4 regions of the Janthinobacterium sp. Ant5-2-1 genome follow, and region 3 is predicted to be linked to each of the others. Evidence: predicted binding sites of a transcription regulator. Region 3 holds the regulator's gene; each other region holds the start of a gene.
The links. The regulator sigma-54, encoded in region 3, starts transcription at its own class of promoters, with help from an activator protein. The targets are predictions, from matches to a motif close to TGGCANGNAANCTGCTTT.
Positions count from the first base shown of each region.

Region 1: the regulator sigma-54 is predicted to act here: its motif matches at 4,723-4,740, upstream of prpB (methylisocitrate lyase).
Region 2: the regulator sigma-54 is predicted to act here: its motif matches at 4,729-4,746, upstream of adh (aldehyde dehydrogenase).
Region 4: the regulator sigma-54 is predicted to act here: its motif matches at 1,718-1,735, upstream of urtA (urea ABC transporter substrate-binding protein).

Region 1 covers NZ_LNCE01000016.1:184,209-191,451, reverse strand. Annotated here, with positions in the region: gene acnD (Fe/S-dependent 2-methylisocitrate dehydratase AcnD) at 1-2,524, opposite strand, end outside; gene prpC (2-methylcitrate synthase) at 2,548-3,702, opposite strand; gene prpB (methylisocitrate lyase) at 3,773-4,660, opposite strand; gene ASN89_RS06745 (hypothetical protein) at 5,015-5,263, opposite strand; gene ASN89_RS06740 (hypothetical protein) at 5,387-5,623, opposite strand; gene ASN89_RS06735 (MBL fold metallo-hydrolase) at 5,800-6,657, shown strand; gene ASN89_RS06730 (MFS transporter) at 6,785-7,243, shown strand, end outside.
Region 2 covers NZ_LNCE01000083.1:8,580-15,822, reverse strand. Annotated here, with positions in the region: gene pedF (cytochrome c-550 PedF) at 1-366, shown strand, start outside; gene ASN89_RS23645 (substrate-binding periplasmic protein) at 392-1,225, shown strand; gene ASN89_RS23640 (TonB-dependent receptor family protein) at 1,281-3,419, opposite strand; gene ASN89_RS23635 (beta-propeller fold lactonase family protein) at 3,624-4,580, shown strand; gene adh (aldehyde dehydrogenase) at 4,833-6,353, shown strand; gene ASN89_RS23625 (DUF779 domain-containing protein) at 6,409-6,798, shown strand; gene ASN89_RS23620 (PQQ-dependent methanol/ethanol family dehydrogenase) at 6,846-7,243, shown strand, end outside.
Region 3 covers NZ_LNCE01000035.1:69,999-77,241, reverse strand. Annotated here, with positions in the region: gene rapZ (RNase adapter RapZ) at 1-191, shown strand, start outside; gene ASN89_RS12845 (enoyl-CoA hydratase/isomerase family protein) at 192-1,277, opposite strand; gene hpf (ribosome hibernation-promoting factor, HPF/YfiA family) at 1,413-1,775, opposite strand; gene ASN89_RS12835 (RNA polymerase factor sigma-54) at 1,845-3,323, opposite strand; gene lptB (LPS export ABC transporter ATP-binding protein) at 3,328-4,083, opposite strand; gene lptA (lipopolysaccharide transport periplasmic protein LptA) at 4,083-4,664, opposite strand; gene lptC (LPS export ABC transporter periplasmic protein LptC) at 4,690-5,301, opposite strand; gene ASN89_RS12815 (KdsC family phosphatase) at 5,344-5,877, opposite strand; gene ASN89_RS12810 (KpsF/GutQ family sugar-phosphate isomerase) at 5,877-6,887, opposite strand; gene ASN89_RS12805 (monovalent cation:proton antiporter family protein) at 6,996-7,243, shown strand, end outside.
Region 4 covers NZ_LNCE01000001.1:20,252-27,494, forward strand. Annotated here, with positions in the region: gene urtB (urea ABC transporter permease subunit UrtB) at 1-270, opposite strand, end outside; gene urtA (urea ABC transporter substrate-binding protein) at 412-1,665, opposite strand; gene ASN89_RS00085 (hypothetical protein) at 1,975-2,169, shown strand; gene ASN89_RS00090 (DUF4349 domain-containing protein) at 2,245-3,027, opposite strand; gene ASN89_RS00095 (transglutaminase-like domain-containing protein) at 3,043-3,642, opposite strand; gene ASN89_RS00100 (DUF2760 domain-containing protein) at 3,908-4,489, shown strand; gene ASN89_RS00105 (Hsp70 family protein) at 4,486-6,366, shown strand; gene ASN89_RS00110 (Hsp70 family protein) at 6,369-7,243, shown strand, end outside.

The DNA.
Region 1 (7,243 bases), on a different contig from region 3:
ACACCTCTTCCGCCGTATCGAGGCGGCAGGTGACGGACACTTCGACCGTTTCGCCGTTCTTGCGGTGGATGACGAGAGTCAGAGTGGAGCGCGGCGTGCGCTCGCCGACGACGTCATAGGTTTCGCTGCCGTCCAGGCCCAGGGTCTTGCGGTTCACGCCAGGAAGGAATTCCAGCGGCAAGACGCCCATGCCCACCAGGTTGGTGCGGTGGATGCGCTCGAAGCCTTCGGCCACGATGGCTTCCACGCCGGCCAGACGCACGCCCTTGGCGGCCCAGTCGCGCGACGAACCCTGGCCATAGTCGGCGCCGGCGATGATGATCAATGGCTGCTTGCGCTCCATGTACACCTCGATGGCTTCCCACATGCGCGAGATCGTGCCTTCCGGTTCAATGCGCGTGAGCGAACCCGCCTTCACTTTACCGTCCTCGATGACCATCTCGTTTTTCAGGGCCGGGTTGGCAAACGTGGCGCGCTGCGCCGTCAAATGGTCGCCCCGGTGCGTGGCGTAGGAATTGAAGTCTTCCTCGGGCAAGCCCATTTTCGCCAGGTATTCGCCTGCCGCGCTGTCGAGCATGATGGCGTTCGATGGCGACAGATGGTCGGTCGTGATGTTGTCACCCAGCACAGCCAGCGGACGCATGCCTTTCAATGGGCGCGCGCCAGCGAGCGCGCCTTCCCAGTATGGTGGACGGCGGATATACGTCGTCTGCGGACGCCAGTCGTACAGGGGGCTGACCTTGATGCCGTCGTCCGCCTGCGCGGCAAACATCGGAATGTACACCTTGCGGAACTGCTCCGGCTTGACGCTGGACGCGACGATGGCGTCGATTTCCTCGTCCGACGGCCAGATATCCTTCAGCAGGATAGCCTTGCCGTCCGCATCAATCCCCAGCACATCCTTCTCGATATCGAAGCGGATGGTGCCGGCGATCGCATACGCCACCACCAGCGGCGGCGAGGCGAGGAAAGCCTGTTTCGCGTACGGGTGGATGCGGCCGTCGAAGTTGCGGTTGCCCGACAAGACGGCCGTGGCGTACAGGTCGCGAGACACCACTTCATCCTGGATCACGGGATCGAGCGCGCCCGACATGCCGTTGCACGAGGTGCAGGCAAACGCCACGACGCCAAAGCCCAATGTTTCAAGTTCCGGCATCAGGCCCGCCTCCTGCAGGTACAGTTCCACGGTCTTCGAGCCTGGCGCCAGCGACGATTTTACCCATGGCTTGCGCGTCAAACCGAGGCGGTTCGCATTGCGCGCGATCAGGCCGGCGGCGATCATGTTGCGCGGATTGTTCGTATTGGTGCAGCTGGTAATGGCCGCGATGATGACGGCGCCGTCCGGCATCTTGCCCGGCTCGTTTTCCACCACGCCGGAAATGCCGCGCGCGGCCAGTTCCGACGTCGGCACTCTGTTGTGCGGGTTCGACGGCCCGGCGATATTGCGCACGACGGACGACAGGTCGAAGCTCAGCACGCGCTCGTACTGCGCGTCGACCAGGCTGTCGGCCCACAGGCCCGTCTCTTTGGCGTACAGCTCCACCAGTTTTACCAGTTCGTCGTCGCGGCCCGTCAGTTTCAGATACTTGATGGTTTGCGCGTCGATGTAGAACATGGCGGCCGTGGCGCCAAATTCGGGCGCCATGTTGGAAATCGTGGCGCGGTCGCCCAGTGTCAGGTGCGAGGCGCCTTCGCCAAAAAATTCCAGGTAGGACGAGACGACCTTCTGCTTGCGCAGGAATTCCGTCAGCGCCAGCACGGTGTCCGTGGCCGTGATGCCCGGCTGCGGTTTACCCGTCAGCTTGACGCCGATGATGTCGGGCAAACGCATCCACGAAGCGCGGCCCAGCATCACGCTTTCCGCTTCCAGGCCGCCCACGCCGATGGCGATCACACCCAGCGCGTCGACCATGGGCGTATGCGAATCCGTGCCGACCAGGGTGTCGGGATAGGCCACGCCGTCCTGCACCTGGATCACGGGCGACATGCGCTCGAGGTTGATCTGGTGCAGGATGCCGTTCCCTGGCGGGATCACGTCGACGTTTTTAAAGGCTTTCTTGGTCCAGTCGATGAAGTCGAAACGGTCTTCGTTGCGGCGGTCTTCGATGGCGCGGTTCTTGGCGAAGGCGTCGGGATCGAAACCGCCGCATTCGACGGCCAGCGAATGGTCCACTACCAGCTGCGTCGGCACAACTGGATTGACCAGGGCCGGGTCGCCGCCCTGGGCCGCGATGGCGTCGCGCAAGCCGGCCAGGTCGACCAGGGCCGTCTGGCCCAGGATGTCATGGCAGACGACGCGCGCGGGGAACCATGGGAAATCGAGGTCGCGGCGGCGTTCGATGAACTGGCTCAGCGAGGCATTCAGGGTGGCCGGGTCGCAGCGGCGCACGAGGTTTTCGGCCAGCACGCGCGAGGTGTAGGGCAAGGTGGCGTAGGCGCCTGGCTGGATCGCATCGACGGCGGCGCGCGTGTCGAAGTAGTCTAGCTGGGTGCCCGGCAAGCGCTTGCGGTGCAGGGTATTCATCGGCGTAGTCATTGCAGTGCTCATTATTTGCGGTCCTTGATCGGCACGAATTCCAGGTCTTCCGGGCCGACATAGTTGGCGCTCGGACGAATGATCTTGTTGTCGATGCGCTGTTCGATGATGTGGGCGGCCCAACCCGAGGTACGCGAAATGACGAACAGCGGCGTGAACATCGCCGTCGGCACGCCCATCATGTGGTAGGACACAGCCGAGAACCAGTCCAGATTCGGGAACATGTTCTTGATTTCCCACATGACCGATTCCAGGCGCTCTGCGATGTCGAACATTTTCGTGGAACCGGCTTCCAGCGACAGATTGCGCGCCACTTCCTTGATGACCACGTTGCGCGGATCGGAAATCGTGTAGACGGGGTGGCCGAAACCGATCACCACTTCCTTGTTGGCGACGCGCTCGCGGATGTCCGCTTCCGCTTCGTCGGGGTTGTCGTAGCGTTTCTGGATCTCCAGCGCCACTTCGTTGGCGCCGCCGTGTTTCGGGCCGCGCAGCGCGCCGATGGCGCCCGTGATGGCCGAGTGGATGTCCGACCCCGTGCCGGCGATCACGCGGCTGGTGAAGGTCGAGGCATTGAATTCGTGTTCCGCGTACAGGATCAGCGACGTATGCATGGCTTTTTCCCACGACGCCGACGGTTTTTCGCCATGCAGCAGGTGCAGGAAGTGGCCGCCGATCGAGTCGTCGTCCGTTTCCACTTCGATGCGCTTGCCGTTATGGCTGTAGTGGTACCAGTACAGCAGCATGGAGCCGAACGACGCCATCAGGCGGTCGGCGATGTCGCGCGCGCCCGGCGCGTTATGGTCGTCTTTTTCCGGCAGGGTGCAGCCCAGCACGGACACGCCCGTGCGCATCACGTCCATCGGGTGGGCGGCGGCGGGCAGCGCTTCCAGCGCCAGTTTCACGGCTGACGGCAAGCCGCGCAAGGATTTCAGTTTGGCCTTGTAGCCTTTCAGTTCGGCGGACGTCGGCAGCTTGCCGTGCACCAGCAGGTAGGCGATTTCCTCGAACTCGCAGCTGTCGGCCACGTCCAGGATGTCATAGCCGCGGTAGTGCAAATCGTTGCCGGTCTTGCCGACCGAGCACAGCGCCGTATTGCCGGCGGTGACGCCGGACAGGGCGACGGATTTTTTAGGCTTGAAAGTGGCGGCTTGCGGTGCGGTCATTGTGTTCTCCAGAAGATGATTGTCAGTCCAGTGCGGCGGGCCATCGAGCGGCCCGCTTTTTTCTATGCGATTATTTTTTCTGCGCGGCGAACAGCGCGTCGAGCTTTTGCTCGAAGTCGTGGTAATTGATCGATTCATACAGCTCCATGCGCGTCTGCATGGTGTCGAGCACATTCTTTTGCGTGCCGTCGCGGCGCAGCGCCTGGTAGACGTTTTCCGCCGCCTTGTTCATGGCGCGGAAGGCGGACAGCGGATACAGGGCCAGGCCCACGTGGGCGCTGCGCAGTTCATCCAGGGTGAACAGCGGCGTGGAACCGAATTCCGTGATGTTGGCCAGAATCGGCACGTTGACGGCCTTGGCGAAGGTGGCGTACATGTCCAGGTCCGTGATGGCTTCCGGGAAGATCATGTCGGCGCCCGCCTCGACGCAGGCGATGGCGCGCTCGAGTGCCGATTCCAGGCCATCGACGGCCAGCGCATCGGTGCGCGCCATGATGACGAAGTTCGGGTCCGTGCGCGCATCGACGGCCGCCTTGATGCGGTCGACCATCTCTTCCTTGCTCACGATTTCCTTGCCCGGACGGTGGCCGCAGCGCTTGGCGCCAACCTGGTCTTCGATATGCAGGCCGGCCGCGCCGAACTTGATCATCGATTTCACCGTGCGCGCCACGTTGAAGGCGGATGCACCGAAGCCCGTGTCGGCGTCGACCAGCAGCGGCAGGTCGCACACGTCGGTGATGCGGCGGATGTCGGTCAGCACGTCGTCCAGGCTGGAAATGCCCAGGTCGGGCAAGCCCAGCGAGCCGGCCGCGACACCGCCGCCGGACAGGTAGATGGCCTTGTAACCGGCGCGCTTGGCCAGCAAGGCGTGGTTGGCGTTGATGGTGCCGACGACTTGCAATGGGGATTCTTCCTGGACGGCCTTGCGGAATGCGGCACCTGCGGAGTATTGAGTCATGTGTTCACCTTATGGGTTTCGGATGGTCCCGAATGTTTCACGGAGTGGCTATGAGCATCAGTATTGCAAATGCCGTGCCAGGCCCCTTCTGTCTGGACGGAAACCGTCGAATGCAGAGTGAAAAGGCAGGCAAACGGCCACGAGGCCACGCACCGTGCGCTGTGGCGCAGCGGAACAGCGATGTCACGTTTGGTATCAAAAATGTTTCACTATTGTTTCATGAAACTCATTTTGAAACATTGAATGAAACATGTAACAGGTACACATCGCGGTGGAAGCCCAGGTTGCAAGACGCGCAATAAAAACAGCCGGCGGGCGCCGGCTGATTTATACAATTGATACTACCAAGGCAAACTAGGCCAGCCGCACCAGCGGATTGGCGATGATATTGTCGATCTGGCGCACGGCCTCTTCGCAGGCGGCGGCAATGGCGCCCTCCTCGTCGTCGCGCACGAACTGCATGGTCGAGCCTTCGAACACTTCCAGGCCTTCCGCCGTGGCGCGTTCGATGTCGCAGCTGGCCGACCATTTGCCGTCGGTGGTGGGCACGGCCAGGGGAACGATTTCCCAGCCTTTATAGTGAATTTTAGAACTGCTATTCATGGGGTGCCTCCTTGGTGACTGACTCAATACTGGAAATCGTAGCATGAAGCGCGACTGGCAGCGACGTGTTTCACGCGCCGGCCGCAGCCAGGCGCACTTTCGGGCTAAACGATTTACGCTGGCTCAAGGGCGCAGCAGATTATCCACTTCCGTCCTGGCCACTTCGAGACCCGCCGTGCAAGCCGTCTCGGGCGCCGCGTAGCCGCCCAGGGTGCGGCTGCGCGTGATCGCCTGTGCGTCCGGCTCGCCTTCGCGCTGCAGGCGGTAGGTGAAATCCCATAAGTCGTCGTTATCCTTTTGCGGGGTCACGGAAATCGTAAAACCGCGGTACTGTTCGCTGCGTGCAGTGATATCGTTCATGAATTCCTCCTTGGAAGAATGAGGTTAGCACGCGGCAAGACACAGGGTGCGCACGGTAGTCGCGCGCCTGGCTCGTTCGCTTATCTGTTTTTCGCATGTTAAATGTTAATTTTCAACATTTTTTGAACGATCTCTGGCGATATAATGTTATTCCCTGCCCGTCCACTGCCGCCGTGATGACCCCACAAATCCAAGCTTTCTTCGACCCCGCCACCGCCACCGTCACCTATGTCGTGTATGAGGCCGATGGCCGCGACTGCGCCATCATCGATTCCGTACTCGACTACGACCCGAAGGCGGCCCGCACTTCGACCGCTTCGGCCGACAAGGTGATCGCCTTCGTGCGCGAACACGGCTTGCAATGCCGCTGGCTACTGGAAACCCACGCGCACGCCGACCATCTGTCCGCCGCACCCTATTTGCAGCAGCAGCTGGGTGGCGACGTGGCCATCGGCGCCGCCATCCAGACGGTGCAGCAGGCGTTCGCGGCCGTCTACCACCAGGACGGCGCCAGGGCCGACGGCTCGCAGTTCGACCAGCTGTTCGCGCCCGACCAGGTCTTTCACATTGGCACGCTGGAAGTGCGCGCCCTGCACGTGCCCGGCCACACGCCGGCCGACCTGGCGTACCAGATCGGCGACGCCGTGTTTGTCGGCGACACCCTGTTCATGCCGGATGTCGGCTCGGCCCGCTGCGATTTTCCCGGCGGCTCCGCTGCCCTGCTGTACCGCTCCGCGCAGCGCTTGCTGTCGCTGCCGCCGCAGACGCGGCTGTTCATGTGCCACGACTACCCGCCCAACGGCCGCGAGGCGCGCTGGGAAGTGACGGTGGCGGAACAGCGCGCCAGCAACATCCACCTGCGCGACGGCATCACGGAAGCACAATTCGTGGCCATGCGCACCAGCCGCGACGCCACCCTCGACATGCCGACCCTGATCCTGCCCGCCATCCAGGTCAACATCAACGCGGGCAAGCTGCCCGAGCCGGAAGACAACGGCGTGCGCTACCTCAAAATACCGCTCAATGCGATCTAGCCTAGCGATGTAGTTTCTTTCAGCTCACATGGCGTCAGACGCAACAGCACAATGCACATGCGGCGTCTTCCGCCATGCCATATCCCTCAGTACCATGTGGTGACCCTATTCGAGGATCCGCCACGCCATGCAACCACCGTCAACATCCGCACCACCCGAGCAGCAGGCCATCACGCGACCCGTGCGCGGCGCGCTTGCCAGCCTGTCGCTGGCCATGCTGCTGCCAGCGCTGGGCACCAGCATCGCCAACGCGGGCTTGCCCGACATGGCCAGGGCTCTGCATGCACCGTTCCAGGACGTGCAATGGATCGTGCTGGCCTACCTGCTGGCCATCACGGCCCTGATCGTCAGCGTGGGCCGTCTCGGCGACATGGTCGGCCGGCGCCGCCTGCTGCTGGCCGGCATCGCCCTGTTTGCCGTCGCCTCCATCCTGTGCGCGCTGGCGCCCACCTTGTGGCTGCTGGTCGCCGCGCGCGCCCTGCAGGGCCTGGGCGCTTCCGTCATGATGGCGCTGACCATGGCCTTTGTCGGCAGCACCGTGCCCAAGGCCAGGACGGGCAGCGCCATGGGGCTGCTCGGCACCATG
Region 2 (7,243 bases), on a different contig from region 3:
ACCACGGGCTTGCCGAAGGTGGGCGACAAATGGCTCGAACAAAACCCGTATCGAGGCAACAAGCTGGCCCTGACGGTAGGCACCTCGGCCTACAACCAGAATTGCGCTCGCTGCCACGGCATCGAAGCCATTTCGGGCGGCATCGCGCCGGACCTGCGCCAGCTCGACCGCGATTGCTTCGGTATCAAGAACGAGACAAAGAAACAGGCTTGCTACAAGGAGACGGACAATTACTACCTGACCACCATCCGTCACGGTAAAGTGCGCAATGGCGCCGTGTACATGCCGCCGTTCGAAGGCGTGTTCAACCAGGAAGCCATGTGGGCCATCAAGACCTATCTGGAAACGCGTCGCGAATCCAACTAAGCCAAACTGATCACGAAGGAGTCCCATGCGTTCATTTCAACTCCGGGGCGTGCGCGCGATGATCTCGCTCGCTTGCCTGGCGCTGTGCGCAGCCGCGCCGGCGCATGCCGACTGGCAGAAAGTGCAGCAGTCGGGCAGCCTGAAAGTGGCTGTGTACAACGAGTTCGCGCCGTTTTCCGACAAGGGCGTTGGCATCGATATCGATATTGCCGAAGCGCTGGCGAAAAAGCTGGGCTTGAAACTGAGCTTGCTGCCATTTCCCGCCGGCGAAAACCTGAACGACGATTTGCGCAATATGGTGTGGAAGGGGCATTACCTCGGCTATGGCCCTGCCGACGTGATGCTGCATGTGCCGGTCGACAAGAAGTTGATGGCGGATAACGACAAGGTCGAGATCTTCGCGCCGTACTACGTGGAAACCGTGCGCCTGGCGCGCAGCGCGCAAACCGTGCCGCAATTCGACGGCGTCGCCTCGCTGGCGGGCAAGCGTATCGGCGTGGAAAAGGTGTCGATCGCGGCCATGCTGATGTTGGGCGAAGACAATGGCAAGTACCGCGACGACGTGCGCATCTTCGATACGGCTGCGGAAGCCTTGCAACAATTGCAGGCGGGCAAGCTCGACGCCGTGCTGGCCAACCGTTCGGAAATCGAATCGGTGCTGAAAAGCGATCCCGCTTTCCCCTTGAGCGAAGTGGCGTTCGCCCGCTTGCCGCGTGCCGGCTGGGCCGTGGGCCTGGCCGTCAGCAAGCAACAGCTCGATGTGGCCAAGTTGCTGCAGGCAGCCATGAACGAGATGGCGGCCAGCGGCGAATTGAAAACCATTTTTGAGAAATATGGCGTGAAGGAAGCGCGGCCCTGAAGTAGCTTGCTGGAGTTTAAAAGCCCGCGTATCGGAAGATACACGGGCTTTGTTATTAGAACGAGTATTGCGCGCTGACACCCAGCAGCCAGTTACGTCCCGGCGCCGCTTCATAGTAACGCTTGTTGCTGTCGCCGACGATGACGGAACCCACGTAGGTCTTGTCGAAAAGATTGTTCAGGCGGGCAAATTCCTTGAAGCGCCAGTTCCCCACATTTTGTTTGGCGTTGAAGCGCGCATTGAACACCGTGTAGCCGGGCGCCGGTTTTTCGCTGTTGCTGTCTTCCGCGTAGACCTGGTTGCTGGCCACGCTTTCCAGCGCCGCACCAAAGCGGTCCAGCGTGTCTTTCCAGGCCAGTTCCGCGAACAGGTTGGCGCTGGGCACACCAGGCAAACGACTGCCTTCGCGCACGCTGCCAAACGCCTGGTCATACACGGCGTGCAAGCTGGTCAGCGCCACTTTCGCCGTGAAGCCATATGGCAAGTTCGAGTCCAGCGACACTTCCATGCCTTGGCGCAAGGTCTTGCCCGCATTACGGTAGCTGGTGCGTCCGCCGCTGGAACTGTCGACCACCAGCTCGTCGTTGGTCTTGATCTGGAACACGGCCGCGTTCACGTGCGTGTTGTTGGCGATCCTGGCCTTGATGCCCGCTTCCAGGTTGGTGCTGGTGGCCGGCTTCAGCTGGTAATTGAAGCCGCCACCCGTGCCCGAGTAAAACAGTTCGTTCAAGGTGGGCGCTTCGAAGCCGCGCGCGGCGCTGGCGTATACGTTGACGTCCGGCGTCAGTTTATACAGCAGACCCAGCACCGGTGTCGTGTGGCTGAACTCCAGGCTGCCGCTGTCGTTCCCATTGCTGAGATAGCGGTCGTTGACCGACACTTTCATCTTGCTGTAGCGCACACCTGCGCTGAGCAGCCATGCTCCGCTTTGCCATTCCGTCTGGATATACGGATCGAGGCTGGAGACGACGTCCTGCTCGTCGCGGCGCAGCTTGCCTTTCACGCCAAACGTGTTGCCGATGTAATTTTCATAGCCGGTGCGGTTATCGCTGGAGCGGCCATAGTCGATGCCAATAGTGGTGCTCAGCTTGCCGCCAGCCAGCTGGTTCACGTGCAGCCAATTGGTATCGATGCCATAGAACTCACGCTGGAAGTCGACCACGCCGCCCGAATGGCTGGCTGGCCCCTGGAAACCCTTGGTAAAAGCCTGGTACTGGATCACGTCGCGGTTGCCGCCGTATGCCGTCACATGCAGGCGGTCTTCGCCGAACGACTGTTCATAGGTGGCGCCGATTTGCTGGTGGTCGATGCTCTTGCGCGTGTTATAGCGCTCGGCCAGGGTGCGCTTCGGGTTTTGCGTGTCGCTCGCATCGGTTTCGCCGGCGCGCGGGTCGCGGGCAAACGTGGCCCAAGTGGCGCCCAGCGGATCTTGCGTGTTGCCCTGGTGCAGGCTGTTGGCAACGATGGTCAGCTTGCTGTCCACATTGGGCTTGACGGTGATCTTGCCGAACGCCTGTTCGCGCGTGGCGGCGCTGTGGTCGCGGAAACCGTCCGTGCGAAAGCGTGAACCGTCGAGCACGTAGCCGATGCCGCCGGCCTGTCCTTGCGCCGAGAGATCTACCTTGCTGGTGCCGAAACTGCCGCCCGTCACGTTCAGTTCGACGGATGGGGGATTTTGCCCATCCTTGGAAAACAGCTGGATCACGCCGCCCGAGTGGTTGCCGTAGATGGCAGAAAACGGTCCGCGCAGCACTTCGATGCGCTCGGCCGTATCGAGGTTGAAGGTGGCGGCCTGGCCTTGGCCATCGGGCATGCTGGCGGGAATGCCATCGCTGATCAGTTTGACGCCGCGCACGCCAAAGGCCGAGCGGGCGCCAAAGCCGCGCGACGAGATTTGTAAGTCTTGCGCGTAGTTCTGGCGGTTTTGCACGACCAAGCCCGGCACGGCGGCCAGCGCTTCCGACGCGTTCACGCGGATTTGCCCATCCTGGATGCGGGCGCTGTCGACGACGTCGATCGAGGCCGGTACTTCCTGGCTGGGGTGGGCAATGCGGCTGCCGCTGACGACCACCGTATCCATCAGTTGCCCGTTGGCCGGGGCAGCTGCCTCGGCGGCAAAGACGTGGGGGGCGAGGGTAGCGCTGCCGGCGACAAACAGGCTGGCGATGGTGTTCAGGCGGAAACGGTACTGCATGCGGATTCTCCAATGTGAATAAAAGCCTGCTTTGGTCGCGTGCGCGGCGCAGGTCTGCATCGTTGTATCAAGCAATATGCCTGCCATGTCTCCATTGGTGGGCTGAAATTATACGCGTGTCAGTGGCACGGCGTTTGCATACAGCAATGTTCAGATGCGCCGATGCCGCGCGCTTTTCCTTTGTTTTGCCATCGAAAGGTGATTATGCCCAACTTCTTCTCGCGCTTGCGCCAGGTGTGCTGGCTGCTGCCTGCGCTCGCCAGCAGCACCCTCCAGGCCGCTCCATTTGCTTATGTTCCCAATGAAAAATCGGGCACCTTGAGCGTGATCGACACGGCGACCGACCAGGTAGTGCGCCAGATTGCAGCCGGCAAGCGTCCGCGCGGCATCGCCGCCGACCCCACCGGGCGGCAATTGTTCGTCACGGATGCGGCCAGCAGCGCCTTGCTGCTGATCGATAACGCTGGCGGCACCCCCGTGCGCACGGTGGCGCTGGGCAAGTCGCCCGAAGGCGTCAGCGCCTCGCAAGATGGTAGTCACGTGGCCGTGGCCGTCGAGGAAAACAATAGCGTGGCCTTGCTCGATGGCCATACCGGTAGCTTGCTCGCCGATATCAAAGTGCACGGACGCAACCCGGAACATGCCGTCTTCAGCCCGGATGGGCGCTGGCTGCTGGTCAGCGCGGAAGAGGCTGAACAAATCGATGTCATCGATGTGGCGCAGCGCCGCCAGGTGGCGTCCATCGCTGTGGGACTGCGGCCGCGCGGCATCGGTTTCAGTCCAGACTCAGGCCGCGCCTATGTGGCGTGCGAACTGGTCAATGCCGTCTACGTGATCGACATGGCCGAGCGCAAGGCCATTGCCACCATTCCGGCAGGCAAGAATGCGAATGGCATCGTGGTCCATCCTAGCGGCAAGCAAGTGTATGTCTCGAACGGTATCGACGGCACGGTGATGGTGATCGACACGGCCAGCAACGAGGTGGCGGCCACCATTCCTGTCGGCAAGCGCCCGTGGAACATGGCCATCACGCCCGATGGCGCCAAGCTGTACGTGGCCAATGGCCGCTCGAGCAGCGTTTCCGTCATCGACACGGCCAGCGCGCGCAAGGTGGCCGATATTGTCGTGGGTGAATTGCCATGGGGCGTGGTGATTCGCTAGTCCCACAGGAACAGGTGTTCCAGTCTGGTACACCTGTTCCATTGTGCAGCGGCTCAAGCCCGGGCATGCGCTGAAAAGCGCACCGGTATTGACGCCGCGCCCTTGCAACAAGGGTAAAAGCGGCTAAGTTTGTAGTGGGATGGCGAGCTGGCACGGCATTTGCGGAAGACTGCGTGTACTCACCCCATCTGTACCAGGACGTTTGATTTTAATTACAGCAATTCCATTCTAATTAACCCGATAGAGGACGACATGAATCTCGCAGACATCAGCAAACTGGGCGTAGCCAATCCTTTCAAACAACGCTATGACAATTATATCGGCGGCAAATTCGTTGCCCCAGTAAAAGGTGAATACTTTCCTAACATCACGCCGATCACGGGCTTGCCATTTTGCGAAATCGCCCGTTCCACGGCGGAAGACGTCGAGCTGGCATTGGACGCCGCCCATGCCGCCAAGGATGCCTGGGGCAAGACGTCGCCTGCCGAGCGCGCCAATATCCTGAACCGCATCGCCGACCGCATCGAACAGAACCTGGGCCTGATCGCCACGGCCGAAACCATCGACAACGGCAAGCCCATCCGCGAAACGATGAACGCCGACATTCCGCTGGCCATCGACCATTTCCGTTATTTTGCCGGCTGCATCCGCGCGCAGGAAGGTTCCGTCGCGCAAATCGATGCGGAAACCTATGCTTATCACTACCACGAGCCGCTCGGCGTCGTGGGCCAGATCATCCCATGGAATTTCCCGATTCTGATGGCTGTGTGGAAACTGGCGCCAGCGTTGGCTGCCGGCAATTGCGTGGTCTTGAAACCGGCCGAGCAGACGCCGGCTTCCATCATGGTGTTGATCGAGCTGATCGACGACTTGCTGCCGCCGGGCGTGCTGAACATTATCAACGGTTTCGGCCTGGAAGCGGGCAAGCCGCTGGCGTCGAGCAAGCGCATCGCCAAAATCGCCTTCACGGGCGAAACGGGCACGGGCCGCCTAATCATGGGTTACGCCGCGCAGAACCTGATTCCCGTCACCCTGGAACTGGGCGGCAAGTCGCCGAACATCTTCTTTGAAGATGTGATGGATGCGGATGACGAGTATTTCGACAAGTGCCTGGAAGGTTTTGCCATGTTCGCGCTGAACCAGGGCGAGGTGTGCACCTGCCCATCGCGCGTGCTGATCCAGGAATCGATCTACGAGAAATTCATCGAACGCGCCCTGAAGCGCGTGGCGGCCATCAAGCAGGGCAATCCGCTCGATTCGTCCACCATGATCGGTGCGCAGGCGTCGCAGGAGCAGCTGGAGAAAATCCTGTCCTACCTCGACATCGGCCGTCAGGAAGGCGCCGAAGTGCTGGCCGGCGGCGAGCGCAACACGCAGGCGGGCGACCTGGAAGGCGGCTACTACGTGCGTCCGACCGTGTTCAAGGGCAACAACAAGATGCGCATCTTCCAGGAAGAAATCTTTGGACCGGTCGTGTCCGTGACCACCTTCAAGGATGAGGCCGATGCGCTGGCGATTGCCAACGATACCTTGTACGGCCTGGGGGCCGGCTTGTGGACGCGCGACGGTTCGCGCGCCTTCCGCATGGGACGCGCCATCCAGGCGGGCCGCGTGTGGACCAATTGCTACCACCTGTATCCAGCCCACGCCGCGTTCGGCGGCTACAAGCAATCGGGTATCGGCCGCGAAAACCACAAGATGATGCTCGATCACTACCAGCAAACGAAGAACTTGCTGGTGAGCTATAGCCCGAAAGCGCTGGGCTTCTTCTAAACCGGTATACGCGCCGCGCCTGTCAATCCAGGCGCGGCGCGCAGAAAGGGATGCCATGAGTGTAGCAATCGCCCGGGTGGTCGCCACCGATGCGGCGCTGGAAATGATGGACGAGTTGCGCCAGCGTCACGGCCCGCTGATGTTTTTCCAGTCGGGCGGTTGCTGCGACGGCAGTACGCCCATGTGCTACGCGCTGGGCGAGTTCGATGTCAGCGACACCGACATCTATCTCGGCAATTTGAATGGCACACCGTTCTACATGGGACTCGAGCAATTCGAGTACTGGGAGCATACCCAGTTGATTATCGATGTGGTCGATGGCAATGGCGGCATGTTTTCACTCGACAACGGCACGGGCAAGCGCTTTTTGACGCGTTCGCGCCTGTTCACCGATGAAGAGTGCGCCTTGTTACATGCCCAGTCGCATGAGCACCGCAAGACTTGATACACATACTAATAAAACAGAGGGAGATGATTGTGCAGAAAAAAATCATGGGGATACTCGTCGGTTTGAGTTTGGCATCGCTGGTCCAGGCGGCCGACGTGGGCAATGTCACCAATGCCATGCTCGACAACACGGCGAAGAATCCGGCCAGCGTCCTGTCGTTCGGCATGGGCACGCAGGGCCAGCGCTATTCGCCGTTGACGCAGATCAATGACAAGACGGTGGCCAAGCTGGTGCCGGCCTGGTCGTTCTCGTTTGGCGGCGAAAAACAGCGGGGCCAGGAATCGCAGCCGCTGATTCACAACGGCAAGATGTTCGTTACGGCATCGTATTCGCGCATCTTTGCCGTCGACTTGAAAACGGGCGCCAAACTGTGGAAGTATGAGCATCGCTTGCCGGACGGCATCATGCCATGCTGCGACGTGGTCAACCGTGGCGCCGCCCT
Region 3 (7,243 bases):
AACTACTGGCCGACATCCGCACCTTCATCGAAAAATGGCTGCCGTCATTCAAGTCCGACAACCGCAGCTACCTGACGGTGGCGCTCGGTTGCACGGGCGGCCAGCACCGCTCCGTGTACATGGCGGAACGGCTGGCGCAATACTTCGGCCCGAATGAACGGGTCGTGCTGCGCCACCGCGAGCGTAGCTAGTTAATTCAAGTGGCGCAGCGGATGCGCTTGGGCCGGCCAGACGGGCGCAAAGAAGCGCGCCACCATGGCCGCGTCGACCTCGTCCAGGGTTGATGGATTCCAGCGCGGCGCATTGTCCTTGTCGACCACCAGCGCGCGCACGCCCTCGAGCACTTCGCCATGCTCGAAATTGTGGCGCACCACCGTGCGCTCCAGACGCAGGCAATCGGCCACGCCCAGGTGAGCCCCCCGCTGCAGCAATTCCAGGGTCACCGACATCATCAAGGGCGAACGCAGGCGCATGGCCGCCAGCGCCTTGGCGGCGAACGCGCTGTCGTCCTGCGCCAGCGAGGCCATGATGGCCGCCACGGAGCCGGCGCCGAAATGGCGGTCCAGCGCCGCGCGCGCCGCCGCCAGCGAGGAAACGCCTGCCTGTGCCTGAAACGGCGCGGCCAGGGCCTTGATGGCCACCGGCAAGGCCTCGCCCGGCGTCGACTCGAACAGGGCCAGCAGCGCCCCCATCTGCGCCTCGGGCAGGTAGACATCGGCCAGGTCCGTGTACAGGGCGTCGGCCGCGCTGATCGTCAAGCCCGTCAAGCCCAAATACAGGCCCAGCTGGCCTGCCAGGCGGGACAGGAAATAACTGCCGCCCACGTCGGGAAACAAACCGATATTGACTTCCGGCATGGCCATGCGCGTGCGGCCCGTCACGATGCGCAGGCGGTTGCCGGGCCCGGCTTGTGCCACGCCCATGCCGCCGCCCATCACCACGCCATCCATCACGGCGATATACGGTTTCGGATAGAAATGAATCAAATGATTTAAAGCGTATTCTTCCGTAAAGAAATCTTCCAGCAAGGCGCTGCCGCCTTGCGGCGTGGCCAGGCCCGCATCGTAAAAGAAACGGATGTCGCCGCCGGCGCACAGCGCTTTTTCGCTGCTGGAACGGATCACCACTGCGTCCACCTGCGGGTCGTCGCGCCAGGCCAGCAGGGCCGCGCTCAGGGCGCGCACCATCTCCAGCGACAGGGAATTCAAGGCTTTCGGGCGGTCGAGCACGATGTGCCCCGTGCGGTTGCGGATGGAGGTCTGGACGAAGTCGCTCATGGCAGGCAGGAAAGAAGTGAAAGTGCAAACATTCTAGCCCCTGTGCGGGGAACATTGCGTTCAAAAGGTACGGGCGCAAAAAAGGGCGCAAGATGTGCGCCCTTAGTTGATCACAACTGCTGGAAGCGGGTGGCCTTAAACGGCGACGACGGCGTCTTCCTCGGAGTTGTCTGGCAGATGCTTGATCGCCTCTTTACCGTGCCCTTGCACTTTGGTTTTGTATTTCATCACTTGCCTATCGAGCTTGTCGATCAGGGCATCGATCGCGGCATACAGGTCTTGCGCCAGGCTTTCCACATAGACGGTTTTGCCACTTAAACGCAGGTTGACTTCGGCCTTTTGACGTTTTTCTTTCTCTTTGAGGTTATCCACGGTCAGAATCACGGCGATATCGATAACTTGATCGAAATGACGTTTCACGCGTTCCAGCTTCGTTTGTACGTATTCACGGATGGCTGGTGTCACTTCGAGATGATGTCCGCTGATGGTGAGATTCATACACACTCCTAAAGATGATCGGGTTCGTGCGGTCCATCCTATCCGGCCCGCAGAGGAACCGAAAAAAACTTACAAACACTTACGCAGGCTCACTGGCGGAATTTTCAACGCTTCCCGGTATTTGGCAACAGTACGTCGCGCAATCACCATGCCTTGTTCCCCCAGCATGTCCGCAATCTTACTGTCGGATAAAGGATTTTTAGGGTCTTCTGCTCCTGTCAGTTGCACGATCAATGCCCGTATCGCCGTCGATGACGCTTCGCCCCCCGCTTCGGTGGCGACGTGGCTACCAAAGAAATATTTCAACTCGAACATGCCGTGCGGGGTCAGCATGTACTTTTGAGTTGTTACCCGCGAGATAGTACTCTCGTGTAAACCCAGTGTATCAGCTATTTCACGGAGCACAAGGGGGCGCATGGCAACGGCCCCGTGCGAGAAAAAGTTCTTTTGTCTTTCTACTATCGCCTGTGCCACGCGCAGGATCGTGTCGAAGCGCTGGCGCATATTCTTGATCAGCCACTTGGCTTCCTGCAACTGTGCGCCCATGGCGCCCTCGCCCTTGCCCTGCTTGAGCAGGTTGGCATACATGGCGTTGACGCGCAGGCGCGGCATCACATCGTTGTTCAAGGTGACTTGCCAGCCATTGCGCGCGCGCTTGACGACGACGTCGGGCACCACGTAATCGGACACGTCCGAGGCGAACACGGCGCCCGGATGCGGATTGCACTGGCGAATCACCGTCTGCGCTTCGCGCAAGTCTTCATCGTCGCAATCGAGGGCTTTTTTCAGCTTGTTGAAATCGCGCTGGGCAAACCAGGCCAGGTGCTTTTCCACGATGACGAGGGCCATGCGCCGCGTCACCATGGCGATGTGCGGCAAGCGCTTGATCTGCAGCGCCAGGCATTCGGACGCATTGCGCGCGCCCACGCCGGGCGGATCGAAACTTTGCAGCAGCGACAAGGCCGTGCGCATCTCGTCGGCGTCGATTTCCAGCTCTTCCGGCAGGCGCGCCAGAATGTCGTCGAGCGACTCTTCCAGGTAGCCATTGTCGTCGAGCGCGTCGATGATCAGCTCGACCAGCGCGCGGTCGCGCAATTCGAGCACCGTCACGCGCATCTGTTCCATCAGGTGTTCGCGCAGGGTGCAGTGATGGGCTTCCAGTTGCGGGCGCGAATCTTCGTCGTCGGGCGCCTTGCCCCGGCTCGCCTCGCTCCAGTCGCTGTCACCGCCATCCACGGCAGCTGGCCCCTCGCCCGCCTCGCCGTCAAAGGTTTCCGCTTCGGCCGGCGCCGCGGGCGCTTCCTGGCCTGGCGGCTGGGGCGGCGCTTCGGCCGGTGCGGCCGTGGAACTCAAGGCCCCGTCGGACAGCAGGCGCAAGGAGCGGTCGAGCGGATCGTCGAGGCGCTCGAGCAGGGGATTATCCGTCAGCAGTTGCTCTAGTTCCTGGTGCAATTCCAGGGTAGACAATTGCAACAGGCGTATCGATTGCTGCAACTGCGGCGTCAGTGCCAGGTGCTGCGAAGTGCGCAGCTGCAATGATTGTTTCATTGGCTTACATGCGGAAGTGTTCGCCCAGATAGACCCGGCGTACCGACTCGTTCGCGATGATGTCGTCGGGGCGTCCCGACGCCAGTACCGAGCCCTGGTTGATGATATAGGCACGGTCGCAAATACCCAGCGTCTCGCGCACATTATGATCGGTGATCAGCACGCCGATATTGCGCTCCTTCAAGAAGCGCACGATGCGCTGGATCTCGATCACGGCGATCGGATCGACGCCGGCGAACGGCTCGTCGAGCAACACGAAACGGGGATCGGTGGCCAGCGCGCGGGCGATTTCCACACGGCGGCGCTCGCCACCCGACAGGGACAGGGCCTGGTTCTCGCGCAGCTTTTCAATCTGCAAGTCGGCCAGCAGTTTATCCAGGCGCTCCTCGATCTCGGCCTTCTTCAGGGGGCGGCCTTCGACGGTCTGGATTTCCAGCACGGCGCGGATATTGTCTTCCACCGTCAGCTTGCGGAACACGGACGCTTCCTGCGGCAGATAGGACAGACCCATCTGCGCGCGGCGGTGGATCGGCAGGCTGGAAATGTCCACGCCGCTGATATCGATGCTGCCGCCGTCCGACGGCACCAGGCCGACGATCATGTAGAACGAGGTGGTCTTGCCGGCGCCGTTCGGGCCCAGCAAACCCACCACTTCGCCGCATTCGACTTGCAGCGAAACATCATGCACGACTTGCCGCTTGCCATAGGTTTTTTGCAGACCGCGAACGATCAGGGTGCTGCCGCAACGAGTATTGTCCATTATTTCTTTCCTGGCGCAGGCGTGGCCGGCGCTTTCTCCGCCGCCGGCGCCTTGGTCTTCGGCTGGATCACCATGCGCACGCTGCCGCCATCGGGGGTGCTGGTGCCGCTGTTGGAGTTTTCCATCGCAAACACTTCCTTGCGGCTGTCATACGAGATGAAGGCGCCATTGGCCACGTCGGTTACTTTCGTGCCTTCCAGGCGCGTCAGCTTGGCCCGGGAAAACAGTTTCACCACTTCCGTCTTGTTGTCGTATTCCACGCGCTCCGCTTCGCCTTCGACCCACAGGTCGCCAGCGCCATCGCGCTTCTGGCGGAAGGTGGCCAGCTTGCCGGGATCGGCCCAGAAGGTGATGAACTGGTAGCCTTGCGGGTCTTCCGTGATCAGGGCCCGGCCCGCCTTCATGGTCAGGGTGCCTTTCACCAGCACGACGTCGCCCGTCAGGGTACGCACCTGCTTGACGTCATCGACGTGGCCGCTGCGTGCCGTGATGACGGCTTCCTTCTCGGAATCGGCCTTCTCGGCATGCGCCACGCCCATGATGGCCAGCGAAAATACGGTCAACAGCAAGATGTTCTTCATAGTATGGTTTCCTTGTTTCATTCTGTCATTTTGCCGCCGCGGCCGGGCGCGGTTTCGGCGGGAGGACCATGCGCAGCGCATTCTGCACTTCCACCTCGCCGGTGGCGTTATTGGCTTTCATGCCGATGCCATTGAGGCGCGAGGTGCCCGTCAGGATATCGACAGGCACGTCCGTTTCCATTCTTTCCTCGTCCGGAAACACCGTCAGCGCTTCCGTCTTGACCGTCAGGTTCTGCGCCTTCGGACTGGCCACGCGGTCGATCACGACCTTGCGGTGCAATTGCAACCGGGTATTGTCCTGGTCGATATGCGCCAGTTCCGCGTTCATGTTCAACGGCGGCATGCCGGGCGTGAGCTTGCGCACGAAGGGCTGGTCGATATCGGACGAATCGTCGGCCGGATAATGCGTAAGCTTGGTGCCCGATACGATATAGCTGGGCTTACCCGTCAAATCCATGCGCACCAGGCTGAAATTGGTGATGAAATAGTCAGGCTCATCCAGATGCTTGCTGGCCTTGATGTCCTGGCTGTTCTTGTTCATCACTTCGAGCAGCCAAAAGCTGCCCAGCGCGACAACAACCGCGCCCAGCAGGGTAAAAATCGTGCGCCAGCGATGGGCGCCTCCTGGCTTACGCATAGGGTTTCACTCTTTCCAATATCACTGGCGGCAAGGCGCGCCTCACTCCAGGAACGGCGCCATGACGCGCGCATAGTTGTCCTGGGCGCGCAGCAGGAATTCGCAGATCTCGCGCACGGCGCCGCGGCCGCCGCCGGCCTGCGTCACATGGTGCGCCAGGTCCTGCGCTTCCGGGCGCCCGCCCGGCACGCTGACGGCAAAACCCACGCGCTTCAGGATGGGTGCATCGATGACGTCGTCGCCGATATAGCCGCATTGCTCTTCCGTCAAGCCCGTCAGCGCCAGCAGTTCGCGAAACGGCGTCAGCTTGTCGTGGCCGCCCTGGTGCACATGGGTAATGCCCAGGTCCTGCGCGCGGCGCGCCGTGATGGCCGAGCGGCGCGCGCTGATGATGGCCGTCTGCACGCCCGATTCCTGCAGCAGCTTGATGCCCAGGCCATCATACACATTAAACGTTTTCATCATCTCGCCGTCCGGGCCGAAATGCAGGCTGCCGTCGGTGAGCACGCCATCGACGTCAAAGATCATCAGTTTGACCTTGGCCGCGCGCGCCAGGTTGTCCGCTACGCTGTCCATCAGATCACCTTCGCTTGCGTCAGATCATGGATATGCAGCGCGCCCACCAGCTTGCCGTCGGCGTCGACGACCAGCATCTGGTTGATGCGGAACTGCTCCATCACGGCCACGGCATCGACGGCCAGGCGCTCGGGCGCGATGCTGCGCGGCTGCGCATGCATGACATCGCGGATCGCCACTTGCGTGAAATCCTGCACGCGCTCGAACATGCGCCGCAAGTCGCCATCCGTAAACACGCCCACGGGGCGGTTGTCCCCATCGACAACGGCCGTCATGCCCATGCCCTTCTTCGTCATTTCTTCCAGCGCCTGCAGCAGGGAAGCCTGCACGGGTACCTTCGGCACCCGTTCGCCGCTGCGCATGACGTCATGCACGTGCGTGAGCAGGCGGCGGCCCAGGGCGCCACCCGGGTGCGAGCGGGCGAAATCTTCTTCCTTGAAGCCGCGCAAGTCGAGCAAGGCCACGGCGATCGCGTCGCCCAGGGCCAGGGTGACGGTGGTGCTGGCCGTCGGCGCCAGGTTCAGCGGACAGGCTTCTTTTTCAACGGAAATATCCAGGTGCACATCGGCCAGCTGGGCCAGGCTGGAATTCGGTTTGCCCGTCATGGAAATCAGTACGCCGCCCATGCGCTTGACGACGGGCATGATGGCCATCAGTTCGGACGACTCGCCCGAGTACGATATGGCAATAAAAGCATCGTCCGAGGTGACCATGCCCAAGTCGCCATGGGCCGCTTCGGCCGGATGCACGAACAGGGCCGGCGTGCCGGTGGAAGCGAGGGTGGCGGCAATCTTGCGCGCGATATGGCCGGACTTGCCGATGCCGGAGACGACGACTCTTCCTTTGCATTGCAGCAACAGCGCCACGGCGCGGCCCACGCTGTCGTCCGTGGCCAGGCGCGCGTGCAGCGCAACGATGGCGTCGGACTCGATCTGCAAGGTAGTACGGGCCAGCGCGACAGCGCGCTCGGTCGTCGCTTGCATGTCAATTCGATCAAAAGCTTTCAGCATTGTTTTTTCATGGGTTACACTCATGCCCAAAGTATAAACGAATTAGGAAAGCAAAAAACTTGCCAGTCACAACAAACAACGATTTCCATTGACCGTACCGGGCAACCCATGTTTTCCTCGCTTGAACTGACCCTGATGTTACTCGGCAGCGCCGTGCTGGGCGTGGTCGCTTTCAGAATGTTGCATTTGCCGCCCATGCTGGGCTACCTGGCCGTTGGCATCGTCATCGGGCCCCATGCGCTGGGCCTGGCGGCGGAAAACGAGGCCAGCCACACCCTGGCCGAGTTCGGCGTCGTCTTCCTGATGTTTTCCATCGGGCTTGAATTTTCCCTGCCCAAGTTTCTCGCCATGCGGCG
Region 4 (7,243 bases), on a different contig from region 3:
CACGCTCTTGCTGGTCGACGGGTCATACGCCAGCTCGCCGTCGACGATGTAGACCTTGCCGTCGGGCGCGGCATATAACTGATCGTCCTGCAAGGCTTGCAGCACACGGGCGGCCTCGGGCGTGGCCAGGGCGGCGATCTGGGCGACGGCGGCGACTCTGGTATCGGGGTCGTCGCCGGATAGCGGCTTGAGCAGGTCGGGAGGGATGGCGGCCTGCGCTGACAACGGCAACAGGCAAAGTAATAGCAAAATACGACGTAGCAGACGCATGCGGAAAGACCTCTCATCGTTATTTCAGCCCAAGCGAAAATCTGGGGTCAGACAGGGACACCAAGTCCCGTCGGGGGAATTCGTCCCAATGGGACGAATTCCGATCGCGAAGCGACTGACCCCGGCCTTTTGGCCGCTAACTCATAACTTCTGCTTGCCCTCATTCCCCTTGATAAACGGGCTCCACGGCTGGGCACGTATCGGTTCCTTGGTTTTCCACACGACATTGAATTGCCCATCGGCCTTGATCTCGCCGATCATCACGGGCTTGTGCAAATGGTGATTGGTGGCGTCCATGGTCAGGGTGAAGCCCGATGGCGCTTTCACGCTCTGGCCGGCCATGGCGGCGATCACCTTGTCCGTGTCCGTCGACTTGGCTTTTTCCACGGCTTGCGCCCACATGTGGATGCCGACATAGGTCGCTTCCATCGGGTCGTTCGTCACCACCGAACCCGCGTTCGGCAGCTTTTGCGCCACGGCATAGGCTTTCCACTGTTTGATGAAAGTCGTATTCACGGGATTCTTGACGGACTCGAAATAATTCCACGCCGCCAGGTGGCCAAGCAAGGGCTTGGTATCGATGCCGCGCAGCTCTTCCTCGCCCACGGAAAACGCGACGACGGGTACGTCCGTGGCTTTCAAGCCGGCATTGCCCAGTTCCTTGTAGAACGGCACGTTCGAATCGCCATTGATGGTGGAAATGACGGCCGTCTTGCCGCCCGTGGAAAACTTCTTGATGTTGGCGACGATGGTTTGATAGTCGGCATGGCCGAACGGTGTGTAGACCTCGCTGATATCGCTATCCTTGACACCCTTGCTTTTCAGAAAGGCGCGCAGGATCTTGTTGGTGGTGCGCGGATACACGTAATCCGTGCCCAGCAGCACGAAGCGCTTGGCGCCGCCGCCATCCTTGCTCATCAGGTATTCGACGGCGGGAATGGCCTGCTGATTCGGTGCGGCGCCCGTATAAAACACGTTCTTTTCCAGTTCCTCGCCCTCGTATTGCACCGGATAAAACAGCAGGCTGTTGAGTTCCTTGAACACCGGCAAGACGGATTTGCGCGACACGGACGTCCAGCAGCCGAACACGACGGCAACCTTATCCTGCGCCACCAGCTGGCGCGCTTTTTCCGCAAACAAAGGCCAGTTCGACGCCGGGTCGACGACGACGGCTTCCAGCTTCTTGCCCAGCACGCCACCCTTGGCATTGATCTCGGCGATCGTCATCAAGGCCACGTCTTTCAGCGACGTTTCGGAAATGGCCATGGTGCCCGACAGGGAGTGCAAAATGCCCACCTTGATCGTATCGGCGGCCAAGGCTGCCTGCATGGTGATGGACGTGGCCAGGGCCAGTGCGCCGGCGGCGGCCGCTTTCAGGATGATGCGTCGTGACATGGGGACTCCTGTGTAGGGTTCGTGGGGGTCGAGCTGAGCATACGATGTTGTTAAAGCAGAATGCATGCCAGGCACATTGCCCTGGAGTGGCGGGGGCGGGGCGACAGGGCGGCGCGCGGCCCACCGTTTTGGTGCAGCAGCGCCACTTCCTGGGGAATCTGGAATTATCTAAAAACTAATTGAGCTTTCTTGATAAGCGCACTAAGATATGACTCTCTTGCGCCGCACTGCCTGGCGGCGTAAGTAAACATGAAATCAGCGTGGTACTTGCTTCTTTCCCTTTACTTCACTTACTTAGGTAGTTCACTCATGAAAAATATGATCGCGGGCGTATGCGCCCTGTTGCTGTTGAGCGCATGCGCCGCACCTACGGCCCCGGCGGGTGGCGTCAGCACGAGCCAGGTCAAGGTCGACGATGAAGGCAGTACCGGCAGCAATATCAAGAAACGTCCGAAAAAAGCGGCCGAAGTCGTGTCTACCAACACGGCAAACCATCACGCTTGATCAAGCTGCGGCAAGCATGTAACGCCGCTCCAGGGCCTGCCGCGCGCAGGCCCTGTTCACGTCTGCGGCGCGCGCCTAGCGCTTGATGCCGCGCAAACGACGCCAGCCCTTGCGGCCCAGCGGGAACAACAGCACGAAAGCGATCAGCCACGGCAGGATGTACGCCATGGCCGTGATGGCGTTGGCCACGCCTTCCGACAGGTTGTCCGTAAAATTGCCCAGCGACCGCTTGACAGGCGTCCAGAACGATTGCTTGCCTTCGGCGCTGATGGCCACGTTCAGCAAGTCCGTATCGATGCGCTGCATCAACAGCGCGTTGGCCGCCGTCGCCTGCTCCAGTTCCACTTGCACGGTGGCCAGCTCCTTGGTCACCTTGATGAGGGCGTCGACGTTCGCACCCGAGCGCTTTTCCAGGTCTTGCAGCTGGGCCTGGTACTGCTTGAGCATCTCCAGACGCTTCTTGCTGTCGAGCACAGGTCGGCCCAGGTCTTCCACCTTGGTGCCCTGGCTGGTGACGTCGCCTTCGGCCGCGACCAGCGCGACGAGCTTCCTGATGCCGGCCGGCTTGGCGCGCATGCTGATGCGCGCGTGCACGTAACGGCCACTGTCGAGGCTGGAATCGAGCAGCAAACAGCCGTTTTCCGTATCGGCCTTGCAGGCGGCGACCACTTTTTCATACAGGGGCCGCACTTGCGCCTCGTGCGTATCGACGCTGATGCTATGCTCATAGGCAAGAAACTCGCTGCCCTTTTCCTTGCCATCGAGGCGCGCGGCGCTCGATTGCCCGCCGCTCTCGCCCTTGCCGCCGCAACCGGCCAGCAGCATCAGGCCGATCAAACCCACATACACTTTTTTCATGATTTCTTTCCTGGATTATTTTTGCAGCGGCAGCAATGTGATATCAGGCAAGTTCGCCGCTACGTCCTGCACGGTCGCATGGCCGGTCAGGGACGCCACCACCTGCGGCAGCGGTTCCGCCCAGATTTCCGGCAAGTCGCGCTCCTCGGGCGCCAGCACGGGAAAGGCCAGCTGCTCGCGTGGCGGCACGAAGGCGGCATCGACGCCGGGCTTGTTGCCGCGCGCATCGATGCGGTACCAGCCAAAGTCCTGCAGATACACGGCGTTCAAGCCATGCAGGCAAAACGGCGGCCCCACTTCGCCGACGGCCAGGCGCTGGTAGCACAGGCCGGCAGGAATGCCGTTGGCGCGCAGCAGCGCGGCCAGCAGATGGCTCTTCGCATAACAATAGCCCGTGCCATGCTGCAAGACGTCGGAAGCGCGGCAGGTAACGGGATTGCGCCGGTAATCCCAGCTGTGGGCCACCTCGTCGCGCACGAAGGCAAAGCAGCGGGCCGCGATGGCGGCGTCGCCCACGGCGCCTGCAGCCAGTGCGGCCGCCTTGGCGCGCACGGCCGGATGATCGCTGTCGATATACAGGCTGCTGCCTAGATAGGGGGAAAAGTCGGTAGACATGGCATAAAGGCAATGCGAAAAGATAATGCGCGATTTTAGTCGAAGCGGCGCAACATTCACCGTTTCTTTGCGCAGGAACAAAGAAAATCCACGCATCAGGCTGGCTGCGCGGGGGGCGGCGACTTTGGCGCCGGCCCGGTAGCTGGTATCATGCGGGCAAACGCAGCCGGCCCTATAGACCCGGCACAGGCACTACCCTGCGAAGCGGCCCCGCCATCGGGCGCGCCGCCGACGCCTCCCTACAGATCAGAGAAACGAGTTCCCTATGAGCACATCATCGTCCCACCCATCGTTCTGGCGCAGAGTCCCGCTGGCTTTCGGCGCCTTCTTCAGCACCCTGTCGGACGCCGCCTATGCGGCCCGCGTGGAAAAGCTGTCCTTGCCCGAGGCTGCTCCCGTCGCGCCAGTGGCTCCGGCGCCAGCCCCCGTGCCGACGCCGGCCGCCGCGCCCGTCATTTTGAAGGAAGCCACGCCGGACGCGGCCCTGCAATTGCTGGCCCTGCTGCAACGCGAAGCGCGATTGATCGACTTCACCCAGGAAAACCTGGGCAGCCATGCCGACGCCGACATCGGCGCGGCCGCCCGCGTCGTGCATGAAGGCTGCGCCAAGGTCATGCGCGAATATTTCACCATCGACGCCGTGCGCCAGGAAGCCGAAGGCAGCCGCATCGTCCTGCAGGAAGGTTTTGACAGCGCCCAGGTGCGCCTGACGGGCAACGTGGTCGGTTCCGCGCCATTCACGGGCACCCTCAGCCACCGCGGCTGGCGCGCCTCCAGCGTGCGCCTGCCGAAACTGAGCGAGCAGCACGACGCCGCCATCCTGGCACCGGCCGAGGTGGAACTGTGAACGACGCAAGGAACGCCACCCCGAACACCCCGCGCTACGCCATCGGCATCGACCTGGGCACCACCCACAGCGCCCTGTCGTATGTAAACCTGGTCGAGAGCGACGGCGAAAAGTCCAGCCACGGCGTGCTGAAAGTGCCGCAACTGTCGGCGCCGGGCACCGTCGAAGAACTCTCCTTGCTGCCATCGTTCGTCTACCTGCCGCACGCCGATGAAGTGGCTGCCGGCGACCTGGCCCTGCCGTGGGTTACCGAAGAAGCGGAAGCGCCGTTCGTCGTCGGCGAAATGGCCCGCAGCCGCGGCGCCACCACGCCTATCCGTCTAGTGTCGAGCGCGAAAAGCTGGCTGTGCCACCCTGGCGTGGACCGCCGCGCGGCCATCCTGCCGAACGATGCGCCGGCGGAAGTGGCGCGCATCTCGCCGATCACGGCCGCCACGCGCTACCTGACGCACTTGCGCCAGGCCTGGGACAACGCCCACCCGCAAGCGCCGTTCGCCGAGCAGGAAATCACGGTGACGATTCCCGCTTCGTTCGATCCGGCCGCGCGCGAGCTGACGATGGAAGCGGCGAAGGCGGCTGGCTATTCCTCATTGACCTTGCTGGAAGAGCCGCAAGCGGCCCTGTACAGCTGGATCCAGACGAGCGAAGGACGCTGGCGCAAGGAAGTCAAGCCGGGCGACATCATTTTGGTGGTCGACGTGGGCGGCGGCACCAGCGACTTTTCGCTGATCGCCGTGCTCGAGCGCGACGGCGTGCTGGAGCCGCACCGCGTGGCCGTCGGCGAACACATCCTGTTGGGCGGCGACAATATGGACCTGGCCCTGGCCCACCTGGTGGCCCGCAAGCTGGCCGCCAACGGCACCCAGCTCGACGCCTGGCAAATGCGCGCGCTCACGTATGGCTGCCGCAGCGCCAAGGAAAGCCTGCTGGCCGACAGCGGCATGGAAACGGCGCCCATCGTCGTGCCGAGCCGCGGCTCGAAACTGATCGGCGGCTCCATCCGCACGGAACTGACGCGCGCGGAAGTGTCCACCTTCATCCTCGACGGCTTCTTTCCGCAAGTGGAAGCGTCGAGCCGCCCTGCCGTGCGCACACGCGCCGGCCTGACGCAACTGGGCTTGCCGTATGCACAGGACGCGGCCATCACGCGCCACCTGGCCGCCTTCCTGGGCCGGCAAGTGGCGGCGACCAGCGAACTGGAAGGCTTTGCGGGCCGCCAGGCGGACGGCGCCAGCTTCTTGCATCCGACGGCCGTGCTGTTCAACGGCGGCGTCTTCAAGTCCGACTTGCTGGTCCAGCGCATCATGGCCACCGTCAACGACTGGCTGTACATGGAAGGCGCGGAACCGGCGCGCATGCTGGCCGGGGCCGACCTGGACCTGGCCGTGGCCCGTGGCGCCGCCTACTACAGCTACGTGCGGCGCGGCCATGGCGTCCGCATCCGCGGTGGCACGGCCAGTTCCTTCTATGTCGCCATCGAATCGGCCATGCCCGCCATCCCCGGCATGGAACCGCCGATCCAGGCCCTGTGCGTGGCGCCGTTCGGCATGGAAGAAGGCAGCGAACTGGAATTGCCGGGCCAGCAATTCGGCCTCGTCGTGGGCGAACCAGTACACTTCCGCTTCTTCGCCTCGTCCACGCGCCGCAACGACCAGATCGGCGACTTGCTCGACTTCTGGGGTCCCGATGAATTGCAGGAACTGAGTGAAATCCAGGCGACGTTATCCGCCGAAGGCCGGTCGGCCGGCGACGTGGTGCAAGTCAAACTGCACGCGCGCGTGACGGAAGCGGGCACCCTGGAACTGCTGGCCGTTTCCCCGGACGGCGCCGAGCGCTGGAAAGTGGAATTCGACGTGCGCGGCACGCCGCAGCAATAAGCATGCGCGGCGCTGCGGGCAAGCCGGCCTTCCTGGTCGGCATCGACCTGGGCACCACCAACACGGTGGTGGCCTATGCAGATGCTACCGATACGCAGGCGGGAATAAACCTGTTCGCCATCGAGCAGCTGGTCGCTCCCGGCGAAGTGGGCGCACGCCCCCTGCTGCCCTCGCTGCGCTACCACCCTGCCGCCGGTGAACTGGCGGCGGGCGACTTGCAGCTGCCGTGGCCGCAGCAGGACGTCGCAGGCGTGGAATCTGCCGTGCTGGGGGCGCTCGCGCGCCAGCTCGGCGCGCAGGTGCCGGGCCGGCTCGTTTCCAGCGCGAAGAGCTGGCTGTCGCATGCGAACGTGGATCGCCAGGCGCCCATCCTGCCGTGGGGCGCCGATAGCGACGTGGCCAAGGTGTCGCCCGTGGCGGCCAGCGCCAGTTACCTCGCGTATGTGCGCGCCGCGTGGAATCACCGCTTCCCGGGCTCTCCCCTGGAAGAGCAGGAACTGGTGCTGACGATCCCCGCCTCGTTCGACGAGGGTGCGCGCGCACTCACATTGGCATCGGCGCGCATGGCGGGCTTGCCCACCTTGCGACTGGTGGAAGAACCGCAGGCCGCTTTTTATGATTACCTGCAGCGCCGGCGCGCCACCCTGCGCGACGACCTGGCCGACACGCGCCGCATTCTGGTATGCGACGTGGGCGGCGGCACCACCGATTTCAGCCTGATCGACGTGGCCTTCGATGACGACGGCGAACCGCAGCTCACGCGCAGCAGCGTGGGCAACCATTTGATACTGGGCGGCGACAATATGGACCTGGCGCTGGCCCACCTCGTGGAAACGCGCATGGCCGCTGGCAACGAAGGCGGCATGAAACTCTCGGC